4 regions of the Blautia stercoris genome follow, and region 2 is predicted to be linked to each of the others. Evidence: riboswitches for the same ligand, from Rfam matches in the RefSeq annotation. Region 2 holds a riboswitch; each other region holds the start of a gene.

The links. Region 2 has a riboswitch for cobalamin ahead of ACYQ2D_RS10730 (leucine-rich repeat domain-containing protein). Riboswitches for the same ligand answer to the same signal wherever they lie in the genome.
Region 1: another riboswitch for cobalamin. It lies ahead of ACYQ2D_RS08240 (DUF2284 domain-containing protein); the one in region 2 lies ahead of ACYQ2D_RS10730 (leucine-rich repeat domain-containing protein).
Region 3: another riboswitch for cobalamin. It lies ahead of ACYQ2D_RS00835 (ABC transporter substrate-binding protein); the one in region 2 lies ahead of ACYQ2D_RS10730 (leucine-rich repeat domain-containing protein).
Region 4: another riboswitch for cobalamin. It lies ahead of ACYQ2D_RS14585 (energy-coupling factor transporter transmembrane component T); the one in region 2 lies ahead of ACYQ2D_RS10730 (leucine-rich repeat domain-containing protein).

The regions. Positions count from the first base shown of each region.
Region 1 is NZ_BAAHYF010000001.1:1,704,274-1,707,456, forward strand. It holds gene rpoN (RNA polymerase factor sigma-54) at 1-930, opposite strand, end outside; gene ACYQ2D_RS08240 (DUF2284 domain-containing protein) at 952-1,494, opposite strand; cobalamin riboswitch at 1,850-2,054, opposite strand; gene murA (UDP-N-acetylglucosamine 1-carboxyvinyltransferase) at 2,165-3,183, opposite strand, start outside.
Region 2 is NZ_BAAHYF010000002.1:203,035-206,217, forward strand. It holds gene ACYQ2D_RS10725 (ROK family transcriptional regulator) at 326-1,471, shown strand; cobalamin riboswitch at 1,597-1,754, shown strand; gene ACYQ2D_RS10730 (leucine-rich repeat domain-containing protein) at 1,915-2,763, shown strand; gene ACYQ2D_RS10735 (Ig-like domain-containing protein) at 2,913-3,183, shown strand, end outside.
Region 3 is NZ_BAAHYF010000001.1:153,472-156,654, forward strand. It holds gene iolE (myo-inosose-2 dehydratase) at 1-136, shown strand, start outside; gene ACYQ2D_RS00830 (sugar phosphate isomerase/epimerase family protein) at 162-1,082, shown strand; cobalamin riboswitch at 1,210-1,397, shown strand; gene ACYQ2D_RS00835 (ABC transporter substrate-binding protein) at 1,646-3,183, shown strand, end outside.
Region 4 is NZ_BAAHYF010000002.1:1,036,418-1,039,600, forward strand. It holds gene ACYQ2D_RS14575 (DUF6512 family protein) at 1-348, opposite strand, end outside; gene ACYQ2D_RS14580 (8-oxo-dGTP diphosphatase) at 494-958, shown strand; cobalamin riboswitch at 1,071-1,260, shown strand; gene ACYQ2D_RS14585 (energy-coupling factor transporter transmembrane component T) at 1,373-2,332, shown strand; gene ACYQ2D_RS14590 (ABC transporter ATP-binding protein) at 2,367-3,183, shown strand, end outside.

The sequences.
Region 1 (3,183 bases), on a different contig from region 2:
TTTTCTAGAAGCAACACACTGAAAAATCCATTGCGCCTGTTTATATTTTTCCTGAAGATACTCTTTTACCTCTATAGAGCTGTCTTCCTTCATCAGACTCAGATAATAAGAGCTAAATGGTTTGTTGTAAGCATTTTTTTCATTCAGAATAATTTCAAAATATTCTTTAAATTTTACAACCGTCACATCCGGAACCAGATAACTCAAATGATTTTTCGAAGCAAATCCCTGCGCAGGTTTTGGATTCAGCTTCCGAATCTCTTCGCAAGCTCTTACTACCTCATCACGTGAAATTTTAAGCGCTTTTGCAATCTGTGGAATCTGATTTTTCCCTAATTCTACCAAATGATGTTCTACTATCTGCTTTACAATTTGATTCTCATTTTCCCTGCGCAAGAGTTGCAGTAACAGACATTCCTGTAAATCTGCCGCTCCTACTCCCGCCGGGTCACATTTTTTCAGCCTGTCTATGTAAACTTTCATCTCTTCTACAGACAGAAAAAATTTATCCGCAAGTTCCTCTACATTATCTATAAGATATCCCCGTTCATCGAGAGAATATACCAGAAATTCATAAATTTCCGAATCCTTCTCCGTTTTAAAAAATGGAATCAACTGAGAAAGTACATATTCAGGAAGTCCTCTCTCTTTCTCTAGAAATTCCCGTTCTTCTCTTTGCTCATTTTGTTCATCCTGATAATAAATGCGGTTTTGTTCATCCGATTTGGCAAGCCACTCCAGTTTCTCTTGAAAATCATTTTTTTCTTCTGAATCACTACTATTTTCTTCCAATTCTATCAATGGATTTTCCAATTCTTTTTCTTTTAGGTACTCTTCTAATTCCTGCGTATTCATCTGAAGAATCTGAAGGGATTGAAGCATCTTTTCCGATAGTTTTTGCGTTTGTGTTAAATTCAGTTCTTGTCTCATATACACCCCATACCCTTTTACTTAAAAAACATACAAACTAAAAAAAGAAACCACATCTCCATTCCATTCCATGTTCATCTTACAGTGTCTTGCCATCTTTCCTGCATCAATACAGTAAGCAGAAAGACATGAAAAACGCATATTTTCATTTACACATGGTTCTTTTGCTTTTGCTTTACATTCCTCACAGAAATTACATGGTCCGCACATAATAAACATTCCATTATCAGGCAGACCCTGCTCTTTCAATTCTTCTACCGCATGTAAGGTTTTGTTTGTATGCATCTTCTTAATAATTTTTGTTTCTGCATCATCAAAAATATTTTGAACCGGAGTTCTTGACTGAAAAACCAACGCATGTTCGTATTTTCTTACCTTTTGCTCCATTTCCTCCGGTGTTCCGCAAAGCGGTGGACAGGCATAATTATTTCCATAATTCCCACAGTCATTCATCTCACAAAACTGTCGAAATTCATGTTCAAACTCCAGATCTTTTGTTTCCATAAATTTCATTGTTGCAAATCCAAATGCTTTTGCCTGTTTTTCCATTTCTATTTTTTTCATCTTAAATTTCCCCTTTCAAATACCTTTACTAACTTTTTCTATTATACCAAAAAAAGCCGTTACAGATAAGATACTATTATCTATAACAGCTTTGTTTTTATTGTCTATTTTAACTTTTTGCAGGAGGAATTCCTCCACCTGTATTGACCAATCATACATATTTTTTGCGGAGGTTTTATGTACGAATACAGCTTTTGGAATTCTCCTGCCCTTTCAAAGTAAAGGATGTATAAATTCCGTACACAGGTTCCTCTAAGTTTGTATCAGAATGTACCGTTCTTCTGATACGTGCTTTTTCAAGCATAAGGCGTTCCATATCAGATATCATGGATGGAAAACTTTCTTCGGAAGTTTCAACCTTTCACTTACTTAAGCAGGTTTCCTGACTTGCCTATCAACGCTTGGCGCTCCTTCTCGTACGCTCTAATACAATGGATTCTTGCGCTTCGCTCCTTGCTTACAGTGGCCGGACCGCTCAGGATTTTCACCTGATTCCCTTTTCACCACGGACAAAAAAAGAGGGGAAAATGTCTGTGATGCACTTAATAAGTTGATATGAAATCTATACACGCACTTACCATAGCACAGGTGCTAAACATTGTCAAGGAAAAAACGATTTGGATTTTATTCCAAACCGTTTTTCTTATTTTTTATGCTATTTTACTGGTTTTTAGCCGATTCTAAGCTGAAATTTCTGAATTTCCTTTTCACTGGATACTCGTTCAATCTCAGCGCCAAGGCTTCTTAATTTGTCTTCAAATCGCTCATATCCTCTCTGGATATAAACAATATCATCTACGACTGTGAATCCTTCTGCCGCAAGACCGGCAATTACAAGTGCTGCACCTGCACGAAGGTCTGGTGCGCTGACTCTTGCGCCTGTCAGTTTTTCCACGCCATCAATGATTGCTGTATTTCCTTCTACTTTGATATTGGCACCCATACGAGAAAGCTCGTCCGCATATTTAAAACGATTTTCAAAGATAGATTCTGTTACAATACTTGTTCCTTCTGCCAAAGTAAGTGCGACTGCAAACTGAGGCTGCATATCGGTTGGATAACCCGGATATGGCATAGTCTTTACATGAGTACGAGTCAGACGTTTGTTTGCCACTACACGCACCGCATCATCAAATTCTTCTACCTGACATCCGATTTCTTCTAATTTTGCAGTTGTTGCTTCCAGATGTTTCGGAATTACATTTTTTACCATGATATCGCCTCTGGTCGCTGCGGCTGCGCACATAAATGTTCCGGCTTCAATCTGATCCGGAATAATGGAATAAGTTGTTCCATGTAACTTTTCTACACCCTGAATACGGATTACATCGGTACCTGCACCCTTGATACTTGCTCCCATGCTGTTTAAGAAGTTTGCCACATCGACAACATGCGGCTCTCTTGCTGCATTTTCAATAATGGTATTTCCGGTTGCCATTGCAGCTGCCATCATGATATTGATTGTAGCACCTACAGATACCATATCCAGGAAAATATGTTTTCCTGTCAAGTTCTCTGCTTTTGCAACGACTGCACCGTGAAGAATATCTACGGATGCACCCAGTGCACGGAATCCTTTTAAATGCTGGTCAATCGGACGACTTCCGATATTGCATCCGCCCGGAAGTGGAACTTCTGCGGATTTATATTTTCCGAGCAGTGCTCCTAATAAGTAATAAGATGCTCTGA
Region 2 (3,183 bases):
GTATTCAGTCCGTTTTCGTTAATATAGGCATAAAATACCTGCGGCGGCAGCAATTAATAATCGGGCAGGGTCTGCGGTAAATACAGTTTCCATAATTTTAACTCTCCTTATTTTAAAAAATACTTTTCTTTTTCACTTATGCTTATTACTTAACTGTAAGTGAAGTATATAATAAGAGGAAAAAATATGTCTATTGACATAAAAAATAATTTTTTAAAACTTATTTTGGTTAAAATGCACATAAAATATTCTTGTTTGCGTTTCATAGTATACTGTATTAAAATGGAACTATGACTGAAAAGTATGGAAAAGCAAGGAGGACAAAATGAGCGAACGAGGCGTTACTACGATTACATTAAAACAGATTAATAAAGAAAAGGTATATCAATATATTTATCGTACGAAACAGACTTCAAAACTTCAGATTGTGCAGGATTTAAAGATGGGTCTGTCTACTGTCAGTCAAAATTTAAATGTGCTTGAAGAAGAAGGTCTGATTCAAAGAGATGGCTATTTCGAATCAACGGGTGGAAGGAAGGCACAGGTGATTCAGATTGTATCAGATGTCCGGATTTCAATAGGAATTGGAATTTTAAAAAAAATGTTTTATATTGTTGCAATTGATTTATATGGAAAGGTGATTGCAAAAGACACCATTGATTTGGATTATAGCGATACAGAAGAATATTATGAAAAGGTAGCAAATAAAATAGATGAATTTATAGAAGAATACAAATATCAGAAAGAAAGAATCCTTGGTGTTTCGATTGCAACTCAGGGAATTATTTCTCCGGATGGTTCCGGAGTCATGTATGGTACGATTATGAATAATGTGAAGATGCGTCTGTCTGATTTTTCTTCTAAGCTGCCTTATCCATGCCGTCTGGTACATGATTCAAAAGCGGCTGCTTATCTGGAATTATGGAATCATTCGGAACTCGACAGTGCAGTGGTGTTTTTATTAAATCGCAACCTTGGTGGAGCGATTATTACAAATCGAAAGGTGCATGAAGGAAGTTTCATGCATAGCGGAGTGATTGAACACATTTGCATTAATTCAGATGGACCGCTGTGTTATTGTGGAAACCGTGGCTGCCTGGAAACCTATTGTTCCGCAAATTCACTGTCTGAAATTGCAGGAATGTCAATAAAGGAATTTTTTGAAAAACTAAGAGAAAATAAAGAGGAGAATATAAAGCAAATCTGGAAAGAGTATTTAAAACATCTGGCATTTGCCATGAGAAATCTGAATCTGGTCGTTGACGGACCGATTATTATCAGTGGGTATCTGGCACCCTATTTTATGGAGAATGATTTGAATTATCTGTTAAAACAGATCAATTTATCGCTTCCGTTTGAGTTTCCAAAAGAAAATCTGATAGTTGGGACAAATGGACAGTACACTCCGGCAATCGGTGCAGCTCTTTTTTATGTGAAAAAGTTTATTGATGGAATTGCTCCGACGATTTAACTTTCCGGTGACCGAGATGATAATCACGACGACAGAATTTGTTGTATATAAAGAGTCTGATATTGCTAAAAGAAAGTTTTAAACTTGCTTTACAAAAATGGAAAAATAAAGTATAATTACAGAAAATAAATAAGTTTTAAAACGGTCCTTGACGAAATAATGAAAACAGAAAAAATGATTTAAGATAGGTTAAAAGGTAAGCTCGGTGAGAAACCGGCGCAGTTTCCCCTACTGTAACACAGATGTTGTGAAGCCAGAAAACTGCCGTTTTTTAAATTTAAATTTATTTTCGGGAAAAGAAAGTAAATTTATTTTTGTGTATGTGAATAAACATTTTAAATATGTGACAGCAACTCTGGCATGCGAAAAGTAAAGAAAGAAATTTCCCGTGATCTGGGAGATTTCTTTTTCTTTACCAATTTAGCTTGATGAAAAGGAAAAGAATGGATAAGACAATGGGACAAATATTAACGTGGAAAGCAAAAGAAAAAAATGTTTTTACCAGAGCACAGGGAAAGAAAGTACGGGAAAAAGAACTGGTACTGGCTTCGGATTGCAGAAAGATAGAAGATGAAGCACTGATGAATAACGTAAAAATTAAAAGAGTACAGATTCCTTCATCGGTAACAGAAGTCGGAAAACAGAGCTTTGCAAATTGTACAGCTTTAAATGAGCTGTGTTTTGATAACATAGAAAGAATTAAGCAGGAAGCATTTTCGTGTTGCATCAGAGTTCGGAAAGCAGAATTTTCCAAAAAACTGCAGTACATTGGAAAAGGTGCTTTTTTTCGGTGTAAAAAACTGGAAACAGCGACTTTTCCTGAAAGTGTAACGTGTGTGTATCTAGCGGAAGAGGTATTTTATGGATGTGAAAGTCTGAAGGAAATTAAGATTCCAAAGTCTGTCCAGGAAATTAAAAGTCGTGCCTTTTATAAATGTTTAAATCTTGAAAAGGTAGAATTTCCATTGGCACTTCGGAAGATTGGTTCTCAGGCATTTTATCAAACAGCATTAAAAGAACTGGAACTTCCGGATGGACTGCGTGAGATTGGAGACAGTGCATTTTTAAAATGTAACAATCTGGAATCCGTGAAAATTCCAGAAAGTGTGAAGCGGATAGGAAAATGGGCATTTCATGGATGTCATCGTCTGAAAGTAGTTGAGATTGCTCATGAACCGGAATTTATCGGAGACTGGATTGTAAACAAAAGTACGGTGATACGGTGCAGAAAAGACAGCAAAGTAGAAGCATACTGTAAAAAGTTTGAATTTGCAGTAGAATACATAGAGTGAAAAATACTGCGGATAGTTATGAACTATTTCATTATAACACAGTAGACACAAGGATAAATGAAGACCTTTCCTGATGGGAAGGTCTTTTTTTATATAACGCAAAAGAAATAATGCACTCTCAAAGCGCATAAAAAGAAGGAGGAAACAAAATGAAACAGAGAAAGAACAATCGATTTCTGGCAATGCTGATGGCGATGTTAATGATTGTATCAACTGTTGCAACGGGTTGGTATCCGGTTGTTGCAAAAGCAGATACAAATACAGGCATTACCTTAACTGTAATCGGCGATACCGGAAATCACAGTAAAAATCTGGATGAACATACCGGATATGTGTATTGGTTAAAAGACCAGCCGCTTAATATTGATGTAAACAGTCTGGAAAGTTATTATGTGGCTGAAAACTGTAAAGACCAGATTA
Region 3 (3,183 bases), on a different contig from region 2:
AATCTTTTCTATCTTAGAAGAAGCAGGCTATGAGGGCTGGGTTGTTGTAGAGGCAGAGCAGGATCCTGCAAAAGCAAATCCATTAGAATATGCAATTAAGGCACGTAAGTACATCCGCAAGGTTTGTGGATTATAAAGTTTAAGAAAGGCAGGATAAGACTATGAAAATTGCATTTGATGTAGACGTATTGGCAAAACAGATGGATATCAATCGTATGGTTCATCAGGTCGCAGACTGGGGCTATAAATATATTGAGCAGTCTCCACATCCAAGAATTAATCCATTTTATAAACATCCGCTTTTTTCAAAAGAGTGTGAGCAGGAATATCGAAAAGCACTTCGGGAAACCGGTGTTGAAATTTCCTCTTTCATCGTAGTTTACCGTTGGTCCGGTCCGACGGAAGAACAGCGTAAGATGGCAGTTGCAAATTGGAAGAGAATGATTGAAATCGCAGTGAATATGGGAGTTCCGGTTATTAATACCGAATTATCCGGTGACCCGAATCAGCAGGAAATCTGTAATGGCATGTGGTTTCGTTCGATGGAAGAACTGCTTCCGATTATTGAGAGGGAAGGACTCCGTGTAGAAATTCAGTCTCATCCGTACGATTTTTGTGAACTCAATAACGAGACCTGCGATATGGTAAAATCGTTCCGTTCCAGAAATTTAGGTTATGTCTATTCTTCTCCTCATGGATTCTTCTACGATGAAGGAAAAGGAGAGGTACGTTCCATGCTTCGCTATGCAGGAGACGAGCTGACTCATGTATTATTTGCGGATACCTTTAATCAGACCTTAGATTGCCGTTACATTGCAAATCCACCATGGTTAAATGCAAGAGGAAAATCCGATGTAACGATTCATCAGCACCTTGCAATGGGAGAAGGAGATGTTGATTTCGATGGAATCTTTGAAACCTTAAGAGACATGGATTTCGCAAATAAGCAGTTAAAAACAGACGCACCAAAGGTCGGAGGCGATAATATTGCGTGTGTGTCTATGTTTGGATTCCCGGAAAAGATGGATAAACAGGCACCGGAAGCAAGAGAAAGAATTGAGAAAGAATTGCTTGGAAAATAATTAAAAAACTAAGAGCAAATAAAAATATCAGATAAGATTTTAATTTTATCTGATATTTTTATTGACAAAAAGATGGTTTATCTTGTATATTAATGGTGTTAAATAAAATTATTTATAGAATGTTGGCGAATATGCCACAGAGATAAGTTCAGACAGTCGTCTGATTAAAAGAGAACCCGATGCGAATTCGGGACGATCCCGTCACTGTGATAGCTGGTTAAAAGCAAAATGCCACTGGAAAGATAGTTTATTCTGGGAAGGCGCTTTTAATGTGTATGCTTAAGTCAGGAAACCTGCTTACCTCTTTAACAAAAGTTCTTGCGGAAGACGAGAAGCTTAAGTTGTACAGATGAAAAAGCACTCTGCTATTTATGTTAAATAGCAGATTATTTTTGACGTTATCTATTATCAAATTAAGAATCTTTAACAGTCGGATGCTTTGGTATCCGGCTTTTTTGCGCTTAAAAACAGAAAAAAGCGTAAAAAGAAGCAGACTTTTGTCCACGTCTATAAAAGGCAAATGTAATTTATGAAGAAGAACCAGTATAGGAAGGATGAAGCAAATGAGAAAGAAACATGTAGTAGCGCTGATGATGGCAACTGTGATGGCAGTAAGTGTACTTGGAGGATGTGGAAGTTCTTCTTCCTCAGGAAAGGCTGCAAAATCATCAAGTAACAGTGATGAAAAGGTTTTAAATTTCGGTTGTGCCATGTACACAGACGGAAGTGTCAATACCGCAGGGGATGAGAACGGTGGCTGGAATGCAATGCGTTACGGTATTACAGAAACCTTATTTAAATTTGATGATAACATGGAAGTTACTCCGTGGCTGGCAGACAGTTATACGGTAAATGATGATCATACGGAATGGGTCATTACTTTGAAAAAAGGATTAAAATTCTCAGATGGATGTGATCTGACAGCAAGTAAAGTAAAGGAATGTTACGAACACTTAAGAGAAGTTGGACCATCTGGTTCTGCAAAACCGGAAAAATATCTGGAATTTGAAGCAACAATCACAGCAGATGATGAGGCAGGAACACTGACCATCCAGACAACACAGCCTTATGCAAACTTGATGGGACAGCTCAGTCACCCGACTATGGGCATTGTGGATGTAGAACATACCAAAAACTTTGATAATGGAACAATCGGTACCGGTCCATACATGATTAAAGAATTTAATGGTGTCGGTGTTGGATATACACTGGTTGCAAATCCAAATTATCGTGAAGATGTCCCTTATGACGAAGTAAATCTGATGTATATGGGAGATAACTCTGCAAAGGCAATGGCTCTGGAGAGTGGTCAGGTAGACTTGGTTGAAAATATCACAAACGTAGCAGATATTCAGAAATTCCAGGATTCAGATGACTATACAGTAGATATTGCACCAGGTGTACGTTGTGGATTCTCCTGGATGAACTTTGATGGTGTACTTGGAAATAAGACACTGCGTCAGGCAATCTTAATGGCAATTGACTACGATACCATTTGTAATTCCAAGACAATCGGAGGACTTTATACACCAGGATTTTCTGTTCTTCCATCGACTCTGTCTTATGGATATGATAAACTGAACAATCCTTATACTTATGACCCGGAAGGTGCAAAGAAATTATTGGATGATGCAGGAATTGTAGATACCGATGGTGATGGAATCCGTGAGCTTGATGGAAAAAATATTAACCTGCGTTATATTTCTTATGAAAACCGTCTGTTAAATGAATTTTCTGATGCACATACTCAGTACTTAAAAGAAATCGGAATTGGTGTGACTGCTGAATATGGAAGCTCTGATGACCAGTGGAGTAAACTGGCAGCCTTAGATTATGACTTTAATAACAATAACTGGATTACAGTAGGTACTGGAGATCCTTATGCCTATATGGCAAACTGGGCAACTGAAAGTACATACTGCGCATATTCCAATGAAGAATATGATAAGTTGTTCAATGAGTTAAAGACAGAAATGGATCCGGATAAACGTGAAGATTTAATCTTCCAGATGCAGCAGATTCTGATTGATGATGCAGCAGTTTTAATTGACGGATATTATAACTCCAGTATGATTTATTCTAAAAATGTAGGATATGCTAA
Region 4 (3,183 bases), 830 kb from region 2:
GAAAACAGCAACAAAAAACAGTGCGATATTTAGAAAATCAATGGATGTTCCAATCACACCAAGCAGAGTATAAAAGACAACTACAATTAGCCCCATGCCAAGAAAGATTCCACAGGTTCGGACCTGTAAAAAGTTTTTGGGAAGCCTATCCCGAAAGAAAAAAAGCTCAAAAATAGTCAGAAAAAACATGGGAAAGAATAATAATTTTAAATGTTCCCAGGTAGATTCATTTACGGCAGAAAAAAGCCCGACAATGGCATTGTTTTGTGACCATTCGTAAGTAAAATGAAGCAGAGTGCCGAGAATGGAAATAAAAAGAAACCGATAAATATTTGTTTTTAAAGTCATAATAAAATCCTCGCAGTATCTAAGGTTTCTGATAGTATATGCAGATGGAGAAAGAGATATACAAAAAAGTAAAAATGATGTAGAAAAGAGATACTTGATATGGTATATTTTTTGATAGAAATCTGCAAAAATGGAGGAAAATGCAATGGATAGAAGCCAACCAATGGAATTAGCCAACATGTGTATGCTCTATGATGAGAAGGGACGTGTTCTGGTAGAGGAAAAAATACTCGGAGAAAATGAGAAGGGAATTATCTTTCCGGGTGGGCATGTAGAGCCGGGAGAATCTCTTAAGGATTCCGTTATTCGTGAGATGAGAGAAGAAACCGGTCTTATCATTTCAAATCCAAAGCTTTGCGGGATAAAAGACTGGATTCGGGAGGATGGAACAAGGTATCTTGTACTTTTATATAAGACGGATGAATTTACAGGAGAATTGAAAAGTTCAGAAGAGGGGAAGGTGTTCTGGGTAGAACGGGAAAACCTTTCATCTTTAAATCCGATTTGGAATTTGAATGAACTAATGGAAATTTATGAAACCGATGATTTCTTTGAATTTTTCTTCGCGTTTAAAGATGGAAAATACGAGGATGGAACGCTGGTAGGATAATCAAAGCGATAACCGGAAATTTGGGGAAAGAAAGACCGCTTGACAAACTCTATGATAAAGCGTACTATGAAAGAAATATGACAAAATTCAACAAAACAATGAAATAAAATAAATGAATCGATAGTACAAATGCATGAAAATCGGATGATTTTCGGAACGTGCGGTGAGATTCCGCAACAGACTTTATCCCTACTGTAATCAGGACGAAAACTGCGAATCCATTGGAAGAAATTTCTTCTGAGAAGGGCAGCAAGTAGGTTAGAACTGCGAGCCAGGATACAGGCATTTGGAGATTAAAACACAAAATTTGTTTCCGCAGGCATAGACGGAAACAAATTTTTTGTACGATAAATTTTTATTTTCATTGATTTTGAAAGCAGTTTTTTGAAAATAAAAATGAAAAGAGGGCAAAAGATGAAAGAAAAAAGAGGGGATGCTTTTTCAGATTGTCATCCGGCGGTGAACTTTTTCTGGTTTGCAGCAGTCATTTTGATAACAATGTTGAACAGCCATCCGGTTTTTCTGGGAATTTCGTTCCTGGGAGCATTTTGTTATGCATCCAGACTTCAAGGCTGGCAGAGAGTATTAAAATTTAATCTGCTTGCAACACTTCCGGCAATGATAATTGTGGCATTTATTAATCCTGCTTTTAATCATTATGGAGTGACGATGTTATTTTATCTAAAAACCGGACCGGTTACGTTAGAGGCAATTATATATGGACTGGTACTGGCATCGATGCTTTTTATTTCGATTCTATGGTTTTCCTGTTACAACAAAGTGATGACAACAGATAAATTTGTGTATCTGTTTGGTCGTGTGATTCCGGCACTTTCTTTGGTATTATCTATGGTATTTCGGTTTGTGCCGAGATTTGGACAGCAGCTGACCGTCATCCGAAATGGACAAAAAGCAATTGGAAGAGATGTAAAGAACGGAAATATTTTTAAGAAAATGCGTCACGGTATTACGATTTTTTCTGTATTGGTTACCTGGGCACTGGAAAATGCAATTGATACATCAGATTCGATGCGTGCAAGAGGATATGGCTTAAAAGGGAGAAGTGCTTTTGCGATCTTTCGATTTGATAATAGGGATGGGATTGTAACAGGCACTTTACTGGCATTGATGGGAGTGTATTTTGGTGGAATGGCAGCGGGCATTAGCTTTGCACAGTATGACCCACAGATTAAAATCGGCGGACTTCCGCTGACCCCCCTTAGCGTCATTATTTATGTGGCGTGGGCAGGATTTTGTTTCTTTCCTGTGATTTTAGGTGTGCTTGAGGATAGAAGATTTGAGAAACTTAAAAAAATGGCGGATATGGAGCGCAGGCTTCCATGGTATTTGACAGACCCGAAAAAAATGATGTGAGCACCAAAAATAAAAGAAAGCAGGTTATAAAAAATTGAATTGTATCGAAGTAAAAAACTTTAGTTTTCAATATCCAAAAGAAAACCATGTGGCACTTTATCAGGTATCCATGGAAGTAGAAGAAGGTTCGTTTGTTGTACTGTGTGGAAAGAGTGGGTGCGGAAAAAGCACTCTGCTTCGGCAGTTTAAAAGTGTGCTTGCTTCACATGGAGAAAAGAAGGGAGAAATTTTATACGGCGGGCAGAATCTGGAAGACGTGGATTTGCGGACACAAAGTGCAGAGATTGGATATGTGCTTCAAAATCCCGATAATCAGATTGTAACCGATAAAGTCTGGCATGAACTTGCTTTTGGATTAGAAAGCCTTGGCTATGATACGCCTACGATTCGGCTTCGGGTGGCAGAGATGGCTTCTTATTTTGGAATCCATTCCTGGTTTTTAAAAAATGTCAGTGAATTATCGGGAGGACAAAAACAGCTTTTAAATCTTGCCTCTGTTATGGCAATGCACCCGAAACTTTTGATTTTAGATGAACCGACTTCCCAGCTAGACCCGATTGCTGCTTCTGATTTCTTAGAAACTGTACGAAAAATAAACCGGGATATCGGAACGACTGTGATTTTAACCGAACACCGCTTAGAAGATGTTATTCCATGGGCAGATAAAGTATATGTCATGGATAAAGGAAGGATGATAGCAGACGGAACACCGAATGAAATTGGGGAGCAGTTAAGAACAATGGGACATGATATGTTTCTTTCTATGCCGGCACCGATGCAGATTTATGCCGGAACAAACAGTTCCCTTCGCTGCCCGCTTACCGTTAGTCAGGGACGACGCTGGCTGTCAG